DNA from 2 places in the Comamonas flocculans genome. Region 1 is predicted to be linked to the other one. Evidence: predicted binding sites of a transcription regulator. Region 1 holds the regulator's gene; the other holds the start of a gene.
The links. The regulator FNR, encoded in region 1, switches genes on or off when oxygen is low (the NO sensors DNR and NnrR bind a similar motif). The targets are predictions, from matches to a motif close to TTGATNNNNATCAA.
Positions count from the first base shown of each region.

Region 2: a site for FNR is predicted at 4,726-4,739, ahead of FOZ74_RS09895 (COX15/CtaA family protein). Genes of this name have one in related genera too.

Region 1 covers NZ_CP042344.1:2,286,509-2,293,663, forward strand. Annotated here, with positions in the region: gene FOZ74_RS10980 (glutamine--tRNA ligase/YqeY domain fusion protein) at 1-1,308, opposite strand, end outside; gene FOZ74_RS10985 (hypothetical protein) at 1,471-1,812, shown strand; gene aroQ (type II 3-dehydroquinate dehydratase) at 1,873-2,319, shown strand; gene FOZ74_RS10995 (alpha/beta fold hydrolase) at 2,313-3,179, shown strand; gene FOZ74_RS11000 (DMT family transporter) at 3,341-4,219, opposite strand; gene arfB (alternative ribosome rescue aminoacyl-tRNA hydrolase ArfB) at 4,254-4,658, shown strand; gene fnr (fumarate/nitrate reduction transcriptional regulator Fnr) at 4,720-5,442, opposite strand; gene hemN (oxygen-independent coproporphyrinogen III oxidase) at 5,586-6,971, shown strand; gene FOZ74_RS11020 (diguanylate cyclase domain-containing protein) at 7,141-7,155, shown strand, end outside.
Region 2 covers NZ_CP042344.1:2,050,607-2,057,761, reverse strand. Annotated here, with positions in the region: gene FOZ74_RS09920 (cytochrome b N-terminal domain-containing protein) at 1-374, opposite strand, end outside; gene FOZ74_RS09915 (SCO family protein) at 397-1,266, opposite strand; gene cyoE (heme o synthase) at 1,281-2,183, opposite strand; gene FOZ74_RS09905 (cbb3-type cytochrome c oxidase subunit I) at 2,217-3,917, opposite strand; gene FOZ74_RS09900 (cupredoxin domain-containing protein) at 3,933-4,472, opposite strand; gene FOZ74_RS16065 (hypothetical protein) at 4,492-4,647, opposite strand; gene FOZ74_RS09895 (COX15/CtaA family protein) at 4,876-5,856, shown strand; gene FOZ74_RS09890 (acyl-CoA thioesterase) at 5,935-6,348, shown strand; gene FOZ74_RS09885 (thioesterase family protein) at 6,411-6,890, opposite strand; gene FOZ74_RS09880 (branched-chain amino acid ABC transporter permease) at 7,087-7,155, shown strand, end outside.

The DNA.
Region 1 (7,155 bases):
GAAGTCTTCGCGCTCGATCCACGCTTCGCGCCCGAGCAGGAAGCGGCGCACGGGCGGCGCCGCGCCTTCGGTGGCGTGGGGCAGGGCGGGCAGCTCGCAGGGCTCGAGGTGGCCGGCGCCCATCACCTCGTCCCAGTTGGTCAGCACCAGTTTGAGCGGCTCCAGCACCGCCATCGCGCGGGGCGCTTGCGCCTCCAGGTCCTCGCGCAGGCAGCCGTCCAGCGTCGCGTAGTCGATCCAGGCGTAGTCCTTGGTCACGCCGATGCGCTCGCAGAACGCGCGGATGGAGGCGGGCGTGTAGCCGCGCCGGCGCAGCCCGACGATGGTGGGCATGCGCGGGTCGTCCCAGCCGCTGACGGTGCCGCTGTCCACCAGGTGCTTGAGCTTGCGCTTGCTGGTGAGCACGTAGGTCAGGTTCAGCCGTGCGAACTCGTACTGGCGCGGCTGGGGCCGGGCGATCAGGCCGCCGTCGGCCAGATGGTCGAGCAGCCAGTCGTAGAACGGGCGCTGGTCCTCGAACTCCAGCGTGCAGATGCTGTGGGTGATGCACTCGAGCGCGTCCTCGATCGGGTGCGCGAAGGTGTACATCGGGTAGATGCACCACCGGTTGCCGGTGGCGTGGTGCTCCGCATGCTTGATGCGGTAGATGGCCGGGTCGCGCAGGTTGATGTTGGGCGAGGCCATGTCGATCTTGGCGCGCAGGACCATCGCGCCATCGGCATGCAGGCCGGCGCGCATCTCGTGAAAGCGCCGCAGGTTCTCTACCGGGCTGCGCTCGCGAAACGGGCTGTTCACGCCGGGTTTGCCAAAGTCGCCGCGGCTTGCGCGCATCTCTTCGGCCGTCTGTTCGTCCACGTAGGCAAGCCCGGCTTCGATCAGGTATTCGGCCGCCCGGTACATGAAGTCGAAATAGCTGCTGGCCCAGTACAGGTTCTCCCGGCCGTTGGTGTCGCGCCAGTCGAAGCCCAGCCAGCGCACCGCGTCGATGATGCCGTCGACGTACTCCTGCTCTTCCTTCTCGGGGTTGGTGTCGTCAAAACGCAGGTGGCAGACCCCGCCATAGTTGCGCGCAAGGCCGAAGTTCAGGCAGATGCTCTTGGCGTGGCCCACATGCAGGTAACCATTGGGTTCCGGCGGAAAGCGCGTGCGGATGCGCGCCGTGTCCACCGCGCCGCCCGCCTGGTGCGCGGCATCGCCCGGGCTGCCGGCCCAGCGCTTTTGCGCGTGCGTGCCCTGGGCCAGGTCGGCCTCGATGATCTGGCGCAGGAAGTTCGTGGGTGGCGGGACAGGTTGGGCGGACGTACTCATGGCCGTGATTTTAGGCGGCGGGCATGCGCCGCCATTTACCTTCTGACACGCGGAGCACAACGTTCGGACACAAGAAAAACACCTTCCTGTGCCATCCTGAGGCTTCCCTCGTGCGTTGGTTGCACGTCTAGCGGCATGGGCCGCGTTTTCAAGGAGCAAACAATGTTGGTTCGTCGTTCCTGGTTTTCGGCCATTGCCTCGGCGGGCCTGGTCTTCACGCTGGTGCTGGCTGCGGGCAGCGCCCAGGCGCGCAGTGACGTGAGCTGGTCGGTGGGCATAGGCGTGCCTGGCGTGGTGGTCGGCGCTTCCAACGCGGGCGTGGGCTATTACGCGCCGGCGCCGGTGTACTACACGCCGCCGCCCGTCTACCGCGTACCCGCGCCGGTGTATTACGCACCGCCGCCGGTGGTCTATGCGCCGCCGGTGTACTACGCCCCGCGCCCGCACTGGCGCGGCCACCATCGGGGCTGGGAGCACCGCGGCCATCGGCGCGACCGGCGCTGAGGCGCGTTGCGGGCGGGGCGGGCCGCATAATCGCGGCTCTGTCGCCCCGCGTCCGCCGCCATGCCGCAACTCGTCTACGTTCTCAACGGTCCCAACCTGAATCTGCTCGGCACGCGCGAGCCCGAGGTCTATGGCGCGCAGACCCTGGCCGACGTGCAGCAGCTGTGCCGCCAAGCCTGCGAGCGCCACGGCCTGGAGCTGGTATTTCGCCAGAGCAACCATGAGGGCGCGCTGGTGGACAGCATCCACGAAGCCGGACGCGAGCATGCGGCCGGACGGCTGGCCGGCGTGGTGCTCAACGCCGGGGCCTACACCCACACCAGCGTGGCGCTGCCCGACGCCATCAAGGGCACCGGGGTGGCGTTGATCGAGCTGCACATCAGCAACGTCTTCGCACGCGAGGCCTTTCGCCACCATTCCTGGATTTCGCCGGTCGCGCGCGGTCTCATTTGCGGGCTGGGGGTGCAGGGCTACGCTCTGGCCATAGATGCCATCGCCCGGTGGTAGGGCAGCCCGAGGCGGTGGTGCGCCTGCAGGCGCAGGCGCGCTGCGTGCGCAGCCCGCTGGCGGGCTCGGGCGGCGCCATCGTCTGGCACGTCTGGGCCGATCGCCGGGGCGGCCATGCCCCGCTGGTGCTGCTGCATGGCGGCAGCGGCAGCTGGACGCACTGGCTGCGCAATATCGAAGCCTTGGCGTCCAGCGGGCGCGAGGTCTGGGCGGTGGACCTTCCGGGCTTCGGCGATTCGGCCGCGGTGCCCGGCGCGCAGGACGTGGATGCACTGCTGCCCGCGCTGCTGGCCTCGCTGCGCAGCGTGGTTCCGGGCGCGCCCTGCGATCTGGTGGGCTTTTCTTTCGGGGCCATGGCGGCCGGGTTGCTGCAGGCCGCCCGGCCCGGGCTGGCCCGCAGCCTGGTGCTGGTGGGCGCGCCCGGCATGACGACGACGCGGCCGAACCGCGTGGACCTGCGTGGCTGGCGCCATCTGCCGGAGCTGTCCGCACAGCTGGCGGTGCACCGGCACAACCTCGCGGCCATGATGTTTGCCGATGCGGCGCGCATCGACGAGGCGGCGCTGCAGCTGCACGCGCGCAATGCCGAGCGCGACCGCCTGACGCGCCGGCGTCTGTCCAATACCGACATCCTTGCGCGTGCGCTGGAGCGGGTCGCCTGCCCGGTGCATGCCATCTATGGCGAGCACGACGCGCTCTACCGCGGGCGCTTTGCCGAGCTGCGCGCGGCCTGGGCCGCCAGCGCCCGCGATTTTCGCGGCCTGCACCTGCTGGAGGGCGTCGGGCACTGGGCGCCCTATGAGCAGGCGCCGGCCTTCAACCAGCTGCTGCTGCAGCTGCTGGACGCGCCTGCGCCCTGAGGCGACGCTGAACAAGTCCCTCGCGCGCCGCGCATCCCGGCTTGCTGCGGTCTGCGGCGTTGCAAATCCTCGCGATAGCTACGGCTGTCGCTGCGGTTTGCGCCTTGCAGCCCATCCCCAGGCTGGGCGCGCGCCATCGCGGGAACTTGTTCAGCGTCGCCCTAATCGCGCCTGAGCAGCACCGCGCCGATGGCGACGACCACGCAGACCATGGCCGCGAGGTCTTGCCAGTGCGGCCATTCACCGATCACGAAGGGTGCGCTCAGGATGCCGACCATGGGCACGGCCATCACGCTCATCGCGCTGGTGGTGGGCGGCAGCACGCGCACCAGCGCAAACCAGATCACCTGGGCCAGCCCGTAGTTGATGAACACGCTCCACACCAGGCTGGCCCAGACCGGGGCGCTGAAATGCCACTGCTGCGGCGGCTCCAGCCAGATGGCCAGCGGCCACAGCGCCAGGGAGGCCAGCACCATCATCCAGACCACCAGGGTTTCGGCCGGCATGCTCAGGTGGGCGCGGCGCATCCAGATGGTGCCCAGCGCCCAGCTGAAGGCCGCGCCCTGCATCCAGGCGATGCCGGCCGGACGCCCGGCAATCTGGGCCAGCTCGTTCCACAGCAGCAGCGTGATGCCCGCCAGGACCGCCAGCACGCCCACCAGCAGCCGTCCGGTGAGCTTTTCGCGGTAGAACAGCACCGACAGCAGCACCGTCCAGACCGGCATGGTGAAGCCCAGCGTGGCCGCGCGTCCCGCAGGCAGTTGCGCCACGCCGATGATGGACAGGGCGTGCCAGCCCAGAATGTTGGGCAGCCCCAGCACCACCACCGCGCGCCATTCGGCCCAGCCGTGCGGCAGCAGGCGCAGGCCGCGCGAGCGAAAATACAGCGCCAGCACCAGCGCGCCGCCGAACATGGTCAACGCGCGAAAATGCAGGGGCCCCATCTCGCGCAGCGTCACCTTCATGACCGGCCAGTTGATGCCCCAGGCAAGCACCAGCAGGACGAGGCCGACCGTTTGTCGGCGCGAGAGCAGGGACATTGGGGGCAATCGGCGAGGGCTAGAAGGGGCGGGGATGGTAACCACGGCAGCGCTGCTCGAGCGCGAGGCGCAGATCACCGCGATCCGCGCGCAGGGCGCGGGCGGGCAGAACGTGAACAAGGTCTCGAGCGCGGTGCACCTGCGCTTTGACGTGGCCGCCTCCGCCCTGCCCGCCGAGCTCAAGCAGCGCATCCTGGCGTTGTCCGACGCCCGCGTCACCACCGAGGGCCAGGTGCTCATCAAGGCGCAGCGCTACCGCACGCAGCAGGCCAACCGGCGCGACGCGCTGGCGCGCCTGCGGGAGCTGGTGGAGCAGGCGGCGCGCCCCGTCCTGCCACGCAAGGCGACGCGGCCCACGCGCGCCTCGCGGGAGCGGCGCCTGCAGGCCAAGCGCCTGCGCGGGGCCGTGAAAGCCTTGCGCGGCCAGCCCCGAGATTGAGAATGAAATCCGGCTGAAACGCCCGCCCATCCAGCGCATCAAGCTATGTAAAACAGAGTTCTCAACGCCGGCTTCCGGCGCTGTCCACGATGGTCTGCAGGCCGGCGCCGTCCAGAATGCGCACCTGGCGGTGCTTGACCTCGATCAGCCCCTCGTCGGCAAAGCGCGAGAAGGTGCGGCTCACCGTCTCCAGCGTCAGCCCCAGGTAGCTGCCGATTTCCTCGCGCGTCATGCGCAGCACCAGCTCGGCCTCGGAGAAGCCGCGCACGTGCAGGCGCTGCAGCAGATTCATCAGGAAGGAGGCGACGCGCTCTTCGGCGCGCATGCTGCCCAGCAGCAGCATCACGCCATGGTCGCGCACGATCTCGCGGCTCATGATCTTGTGCACATGGGTCTGCAGCGCCGGCACCTCGCGCGACAGCGACTCGATGCGGTCGTAGGGCATTTCGCAGACCTCGGCGTCTTCCAGCGCCAGCGCGTCGCAGGTGTGCTCGTCCGAGACGATGCCGTCGAGCCCCATGATCTCGCCGGCCATCTGAAAGCCCGTGACCTGCTCGCGCCCGTCGCTGGCGGTCACGCGCGTCTTGAAGAAGCCCGAGCGGATCGCGTACAGCGCGCTGAAACGGTCGCCGCGCGAATACAGCGGCTTGCCGCGCTTGACGCGCCGGCGCGTGGTCACCAGCGTATCGAGGCGCTCCATGTCGGCCGCGCTGATGTCCACGGGCATGCACAGTTCGCGCAGGCTGCAGCGCGAACAGGCGATCTGGAGGGCGCGGTGGGGCATGGCTGGCTTGTCCTCTGGGGCAGGGATGGGTGATTCTAGGATGGCCCGCCCCGATTCCTTGATGGCGATCAAAGACAGCGGCAGCAGCGACGGCGACAGTTCTGCGTTTGCATCGGATGGCCGCATTGCCATTCAGGACTGCCATGCCCACGATTACCCCAGAGCTCATCTCCCGCTTCGACGTGCCGGGGCCGCGCTACACCTCCTACCCGACGGCCGACCGCTTCGTCGAAGCCTTCGGCGAAGAAGACTACCGCCATGCGCTCGCCCAGCGCCAGCTCGGCACGAGCCTGGCGGCGCAGCCGCTGTCGCTGTACGTGCACTTGCCGTTCTGCGAATCGCTGTGCTACTACTGCGCCTGCAACAAGATCATCACCAAGCACCACGAGCGCGCCGCGCCCTATCTTGCCTACGTCGAGCGCGAGCTCGACCTGCACGTCAAGCACCTGGGCGGGCCCGGCCAGAGCGTGAGCCAGCTGCACTTTGGCGGCGGCACGCCCACCTTCCTGAACGACGAGGAACTGGCCGACCTGATGGCCATGCTGCGCAAGCGCTTTGCCTTTGCGCCCAAGGGTGAATACTCGATAGAGATAGACCCGCGCACCATCAGCGCCGAACGCCTGCAGGTGATCCGCGAGCTGGGCTTCAACCGCCTGAGCTTCGGCGTGCAGGACTTCGACCCCGAGGTGCAGAAGGCGGTGCACCGCGTGCAGCCGGCCGAGCAGGTGTTCGAGCTGGTCGCGGCCGCGCGGCGCATCGGCTTTGATTCCATCAACGCCGACCTGATCTACGGCCTGCCCAAGCAGACGCCCGAATCGTTCGCGCGCACCATCGCGCAGATGGCCGAGCTGCGGCCCGACCGCATCGCGCTCTACGCCTACGCCCACCTGCCCGCGCGCGTGAAGTCGCAGCGCCACATCAAGACCGCCGACATTCCGGTGGCCAATCACAAGGTGGCCATGCTGTCGCACTCGATAGCGGCCTTCGAGGAGGTGGGCTACGTCTACATCGGCATGGACCATTTCGCGCTCCCGGACGACTCGCTCGCCGTGGCCAAGCGCCAGGGGCGGCTGCACCGCAACTTCCAGGGCTACAGCACCCAGCCCGACTGCGACCTGATCTCGCTGGGCATCTCGGCCATAGGCAAGGTCGGCGCCACCTACAGCCAGAACGCCAAGGACCTGCTGCAATACCAGGACATGCTCGACCACGGGCACCTGCCCATCGTGCGCGGCGTGGCCCTGAGCCATGACGACGTGTTGCGCCGCGCCGTCATCAACGCGCTGATGTGCCAGGGCCGCGTGCAGTTCGAGTCGGTGGAGGCGGCGCACCTGATCGACTTTCGCGCCACCTTCGCCAGCGAGCTCGCGCGTCTGCGCGCCATGCACGACGACGGCCTGGTGCATCTGAGCGCCAACGCCATCGACGTCACCCCCATGGGCTGGTTCTTCGTGCGCGGCATCGCCATGGTGTTCGACAAGTACCTGCAGGCGCGCGAGAGCCGCGCGCAGTATTCCAAGATCCTCTGACGCGGCGTCGCCTTCCAGGGTGGCAACTGCATGCAATGCCCCGGGCCTGCGCTGCAATGCAAGGCCGAATGACGCCGCCACCGCGGCCGGCGCGACGTGCGGGGGCCTTCGTATACAGTGGCGGCTGCCCGGGTGATCGACGGAGTCCTTTTTGTCAGCCACACCTTCCTTGCAGCCATCGCAT
Region 2 (7,155 bases), 240 kb from region 1:
TGGGTGTAACGCCCCAGCGCCCATTCGCGGGCGATGTGCAGGGCCAGCACCAGCACCAGGGCATCGGCGCTGTAGCGGTGCAGGCCACGCAGGACGAGGCCCAGGCCGAGGGGCACCTGAACCAGGCCGGCGATCGAGGCGTGGGCCCCGGCGGCGGAGGTGTCCAGCACCACAAACAGGACGACGCCCGTGGCCAGCAGGATCCACAGCAGCAACACCGCCAGCGCGCCCAGGTGCTTGAGCGGATTGCCCGCAGCGCCGAACACCGGGTCAAGACGGTGCTCAAGCCAGCGCACCAGGGCGGCGCAGCGTGCGCTCGTGGGTGTCACCCCGGCGCGCACGGCCGCATGGGTGGGAGATGCCTGGGCGGGCACGTGGCTCTGGCAGGACGAAGCGTCAGTTGGCGCCGCGCTCCCGCTTGCGACGCGCCCTGCTGGCGCGCCATTCGTTGAAGAAGAACGCCATCATCAGAATGAAGAAGGTCACACCGCCGCCGATCTGCAGCGGCAGCGTGTAGTCCACCTTGTAGCCACCGGTGCGCGGGTCGTAGACGGTGCACAGGATGCGCACGCGGTCCACGAGGTTGGACAGGAAGCTGTTGGAAGGGTGGTAGGTGTCGCCGTTGAGCAGCATCTTCAGCGGCTCGCCCAAGTCGCCGGCGGCCAGCTTCTCGCCATAGACCTGGTGCACGATGCGCCCCTGGGCATCGAGCACCGACACCTGCAGCACGTGGTCGAAGCCCGCCGGCGTGGCGGCATAGATGAAGCCGAAGTCCTTGGCCAGCGCACCCACCGTGGCCATGGGTGGGCTCAGGAAGTTCCAGTTGGCGTTGTGGATGCCGTTCTGCCGCGCAAAGGCCTTGAGCGCCTGCGGGCTGTCTTCGGGCTGGTTGAAGCCCACGCTGACCACGTTGAACTGATTGGGCCCGACGGCCTTCTCCAGGTCGTTCACGGCGCTTTGCAGCGAACGCGTGGTGGTCGGACAGATCACGAAACAGCCGGTGTAGATGAAGCTCACCAGCAGCGGCTTGCCGCGGTAGGACGAGAGCAGCACCGGTTTGCCCTCGCGGTCCAGCAGGATGTGCTCGCCGATCTGGCGCCCTATGGCCTCCTGGCTCACCGTCAGAGCCCGATCGACATCGAGGCCGGAGCGCCCCTGCGCATGAACCGGCGAAGCGACCGCGAGCACCCCGGCCACCAAAGCCGCAGCCAGAGTCGCCCCCCAGCGCGAGTGCCAGCGGCTGCGCAGCGAAAGACGGGCCGCCACCGCCAGCCTCCCCTTCAGCGCAGCCAGGCGTCGAAGCAGGCCGCCACCAGAAGCACGCTCAACTGCACCAGCGAAGCGAAGAACGCGCCCATCGCGGCCGAGCGCTCGGTCGGCCGGCGCACCAGTTGCCAGGACTTGCGCACGAAATGCAGGCCGCCCAGCGTGGCACCCACACCATAGATCCAGCCGGCGCCAAAGAACACCGGCGCCACGGACGCCAGGAACAGCGCCACGGTACTCACCAGCACCGCCCGGGCCGCGCGCTCGGGGCCGACCACCACGGGCAGCATGGGCACGCCGGCCTTGGCATAGTCCTGGCTGTTGGCAATCGCCAGCGCCCAGAAATGCGGCGGTGTCCAGAGGAACAGCACCAGCGCCAGCAGCCAGGGCAGCGGCCCGAGCGCGGGGTCGACCGCGGCCGCGCCGGCGAGCACCGCAAAACTGCCCGCCAGGCCGCCGATGACGATGTTCATCGAGGTGCGGCGCTTGAGCCACAGGGTGTAGACGACGCCATAGAAAAACGCGCCCAGGAACACGTAGAGCGCGGCCGCGCCGTTGAACGCCACCCAGGCAGAGGCCACCGCGCCCGCCAGCATCAGCGCCATCAGCGCCAGCCACAGCGGATGGTGGGGCAGCGCGCCGGTGGCAAAGGCGCGCCTTGCGGTGCGCTTCATCAGCCGGTCGCTCTCGAACTCGACGTACTGGTTGTAGGCCCCGGCACTGGCCGAGGCCACAAGCACCGACAGCGCGAGCACCGACACCTGCAGCCAGTCCATGGCCGGCCCCGGCGTGATCACCATGCCCACCACGGCGGTGATCATGATGAGCACGCCGATGCGCAGCTTGAACAGCGAGATGACGTCGCGCGCCACCTGCGCCGTGCCGCGCCGGGAAATTTCAAGCGTCGTGGTATCCATCGCCTGATTATCCAATGCCGGTACGAGGAGCGATCAGCTAAGCCCCCAGAGCTGTCCGAGATACTTCCAGTTGACGAAGTAGTACAGGATGAAGGTCAGCAGGAAGATCATGGTCAGCACGAAGGTGCCGGGGGCCACGAAACCGGCCGAGCCGTAGGTCTGCAGCGGAGCGCTGGGCGCGGCGCGGTTCAGGAAGGTGAAGGTGTTGCTCACCTTGCCGCCATCGAGCCGCTTGCCCCACAGGAGCGAGCCGACCACCAGGTAGATGAATACCGCACCGCCGATGATCGCGATCACGCCGGTGATGCCGACCAGGCCCATCATCAGATAGGCCGCACCCGGCCATTCATAGGCCAGCGCATTGCCGTTGAAGGCCATGTCCCAGTGGCGGCGCGACACACCCAGGGTACCCGCGCCCATCATGACGATGGTGAAGGCGTACATCGCGAAACCGAACAGGAAGGGCTGCAGCCGCGCCAGGCCCGGGTTGATGATCTCGCGGCGGAACAGCACCGGCACCAGGAAGTAGGTCATGCCCATGAAGGTCATGGTGGTCCCGATCACCACGGTGGCGTGGAAATGCCCGGGCACGTAGATGGTGTTGTGGATCAGCAGGTTGAGCTGCTCTGTGCCCATCATCACGCCGGTGATGCCGCCCAGGAAGCCGAAGCCCACCAGCGAGATGAAGATGCTGGAGAACACCGGGTTGCCCCAGGGCGCCTTGCGCAGCCACTCGAACAGGCCCTTGTTGAAGCCCCTGGCACGCTGGGCCACTTCCATGGCACCGGGCACGGACAGCGCGTGGATCATGGAAGCCAGCACGGCAAAGTACATGAAGTAGCTGGTGTTGACGATCTTCCATTCGGTGCTCACGCCCGGATCGGCGAGGATGTGGTGGGCGCTTGCCAGCTGCAGGAACAGGATGTAGAGCAGGAAGGCGCCACGGCTCACGCGCTCGGACATGGGCTTGGCGCCCAGCACGATGGCGGCAACCGCATACCAGATCGAGATGTGGGCGGCCACGTTGATCTGCTGCGAAGAATGGCCCAGCGCCCACCAGATCACGCGGTAGGCCAGCGGGTCGACGTTCTGCACCAGGCCCCAGGACAGGAACAGCGTCGGCACCAGGATGATCGCGCCCGACAGCAGCGTGAACACGGCAATGATCGCGGCGGTCATGGCGCCGAAAGTCACCAGCGGGACGGAACCCTCGTAGGTCTTCTCGCGCTTGGCGACCACCAGCGTGCCGAAGAACACCGCGCAGGCGATGAGCGCGCCGACGGCGAACACCACCAGACCCAGGTAGAAGGACCAATGGGCCATCATGGGCACGTAGGACGTCATCATGACGCTGGATTCACCCTGGAACACCGCGACGTTGTTGATCACCGCGCCCACCAGCATCAGCCAGTAGGCGGCCCAGGCAATCCTGGGCGTGGCAATGCGACAGCGCAGCAGCGTGGACGAGGCGAAGTACAGCACCGCGATCTCGAAGAAGATCATCCAGAAGATGAGCATGTCCAGGCCGTGGGCGGTGAGCACCATGTAGAAGGCGTCCGCAGACAGCAGGTGCACCGCGGGCCAGCGCGTGAGCACCACGCCCAGCGCCAGAATGCCGCCCACGAGCAGCGCGACGATGGCGGTGAAGGCGTTGGCCTTGATGAGTTTTTCGGCCTGGTCTTCAAACTGCAGACCAGAGCGCGGGCAGGTACGGTAGGTGGTGGAGACGGTCATGGCGCTTCCTTCGCTTTACTTCACGTACAGGCGACCGACCATCTCGTGGTGCCCGATGCCGCAGAATTCGTTGCAAACGATGGCGTAGGTGCCCGATTCATTGGGCGTGACCTTGATCACGTGCTCATAGCCCGGCACGACCTGGATGTTCAGGTTGATCGGCTGCAGCGAGAAGCCGTGGTTGTAGTCCATGGAAGTCATGTGCAGCTTGTAGGTCTTGCCCTTTTCCAGCTCGAGGATGGGCCACCAGTTCCACAGGCGACCGATCATGTAGACGTCGCTGCCTTCAGGCGGCGCGACCACGGGAACTTCCTGTTCGGTCTCCGTACGCACGGTGTACTTCTTGGCGAAGGCCTCGGCGCGCTCGGCAAAGGCGGCCGGGTCGACCTTGTAGGTTTCGGTGGCCAGATTCTGTTTGCCGAAGAAGTGCCAGCCGACCATCATGGCGAACATCACCATGCACCAGATGAAGGAAATGATGATCCAGATGGTCTCCTGGCGATCCATCGGGTGTTTCCACCACAGCCGGTCTGAAGGAGGCAGGATTGCGGTCATGGACGTGCTTCCTTGGTTGTTATTTGGCCAGCGGGATGGTCAGGGTGTCGATGTAGCCCCAGAGGTTGTAGACAACCATGGGAATCATGACACCCAGAAAGAGCAGCAAGAAAGGGCTGTCTAGCAGCTGCTGCATGAAGGGCACAGGCTCGTTTTCGTCGTCATGATGGCTCATGCTGATCGCTCCTTGACAAGGTCGGCTGAATCCGGATTTACGGCTCAGGCAGTCTACAAGCCGGGCCCGGCCTGAAACGTGATCTGGATCAAAAAGTAAGAGGATGCCCGCGGGGTGAGCCCGCTTGCCGGCGCGCAGTAAGGGTAGTGCAGCGGCAGCGCAAAAGCAACGCTTGCCCCGCACCGGTCTGGGGTAGATTCGCACACCACGGTTTTCATCCTCCGCCCCATGGACGCAACGCTCTCCCCTGCCCATCCGCCTGCCGGCATGCCCGCGCGCCGCTGGCTGCGCCGCCTCGCCTGGCTGTGCGCAGCGATGGTGCTGGCAATCACCAGCCTGTCGGCCTTCGTGCGGCTGGTGAACACCGGCGTCGGCTGCGAGCCCTGGCCCGCCTGCTACGGGCAGCTCCAGCTCGCGCGCGCCCAGTCGCCTGCGGCCACGCCGCTCACGCAAGCCGGCGCCAGCGACACAGCCATAGCCGTGGCACGCACCGCGCACCGCATCATCGCTTCTAGCAGCCTCGTGGTGGTACTGGCACTGCTGGCGCTCGCCCTGCGCCAACGCTGGCGTCCGGAGACGGCGCTGGCCGGCGGCCTGCTGACGTTGGCGCTGTTTCTGGCCGTGCTCGGGGCAGCGACGCGCAGTTCGCTGCTGCCGGCAGTCACGCTGGGCAACCTGCTCGCAGGCTTTGCCATGCTGGTGCTGGCCGTGCGCCTGGCGCGCCGCTCTGCGCCCGGGGCGACCGCTTCACCGCTGGCGCGCTGGGTCTGGGTGGCCCTGGCCCTGTGTTTCGTGCAGATGGCCCTGGGCGGCCTGGTCAGCAGCGGGCATGCGGGCCTGTCCTGCCCGGCCCTGGGAAGCTGCGACGTCTCCAGCGGCACCTGGCGCACGCTCAACCCCTGGTTCGTTCCGGTGGCAGGCACCGCGCCCGACCATGCGGGCGGCGCGATCGCGCACCTGTTGCACCGCGCCGCCGGCCTGGCCTTGTCGGGTTTTCTGGCCATCATGGCCTGGCGCGCCTGGCGCATGCAGCGCAAGGCAGCGGCGCTCGCGCTGGTGGCGCTGCCCCTGCTGCAGGTCGGCCTGGGGCTGGGCATCATTGCGCAGCAGCTGCCGCTTGCGGGCACCTGGGCACACAACCTCGTGGCCGCACTGCTGGTGGCGCTAGTCGCAGCCCTGGGGACGAGCACGCAGCAGCGCCCGCGCTGACGCGGACTGCGCCAGCGCGCGCCCGGCGCACGCAGACTGCAGGACAATCGCCCCACCCTGACTGCCGACCACGCTTGCATGCCACAGCCCGACACCACGCCCGCCACCACGCTGCCCCAGGACAAGGAGCTGGTGCTCAAGGTCATTCCCCTGCCCAGCGACACCAACAGCAACGGCGACATCTTCGGCGGCTGGGTGATGTCGCAGGTGGACCTGGCCGGCTCGGTGCTGAGCGCACGCGTTGCATGCGGGCGCATTGCGACGGTGGCCGTCAATGAATTCGTCTTCAAGCAGCCCGTACGCGTGGGCGACTTGCTCTCTTTTTATTCGTCGGTGTTGCGTGTCGGGCGCACCTCGATCACCGTGCAGGTCGAGGTGTTTGCCGAGCGCATCCGCGCCCAGGGACAGTACCTGAAGGTGACCGAGGCACGCCTGAGCTACGTGGCCATCGACGAGCAGGGCCGCCCGCGCCCCATCCGTGGCGACGACTGAACGCCCATGCTCCGCAGCCACCCGTCCCGGCGTTCGCCACACGCCTGGATGGAGCCGCGCGCTCAGGCGACGATATAGGAGGCCGCGCCCGTGGCCAGCAGCTGGCCGTCAGCGCCCAGGCATTCCATGCGCGTGCTGGCCACGCGCGAGCCCAGGCGCAGCACCTGGGCCTGCAGCTCGAACGACGGGCCTATGGCGGCCCGAAGATAGTCCACGCGCAGGTCTATCGTGCCCAGCCTGGAAAAATACTGCAGGCGCTGTTCGGGCGTTTTGTCCGCATGCCGCGCCGCCATGGCCGCGATGATCGCAAGACCCCCCATGGCGTCCAGCGCCGCGCTGATCGCGCCACCGTGCAGGCGGTTGTAGGCAAAGTGGCCCACGAGCTCGGGGCGCATCGCTATGCGTCCCCGTGCATGGCCCGCGGCCACCTGCGTCACCTCCAGCCCGAGCGTGCGGTTGAAGACGATTTTTTCTTCGAACAGCTCGCGCAGCAGCGCCATGAATTCGGCGTCGAAAGGGTCGGTCGTCGTAGCGGTCGGCATGGGGCGAGCATCCATCAAAATACCTGGCTACACCAGGAGTTTACGAAATTCATAGCAACAGACGCTTTGTTTGCAGGGGCTACGAGACGCAACATCAAATTTTAAGGGTATTCACCTAACGCGAAGGCCCATCGGAGCATGCATTATCGGCATTTATGCAAAGCGGACGCTTTGTGAAAATAACGGGAACGCACAGGTGCAATTTGTCCAACTCCTGATCAGTGGCGTAGCCCAGGGCTGCATCTACGGACTGATCGCGCTGGGC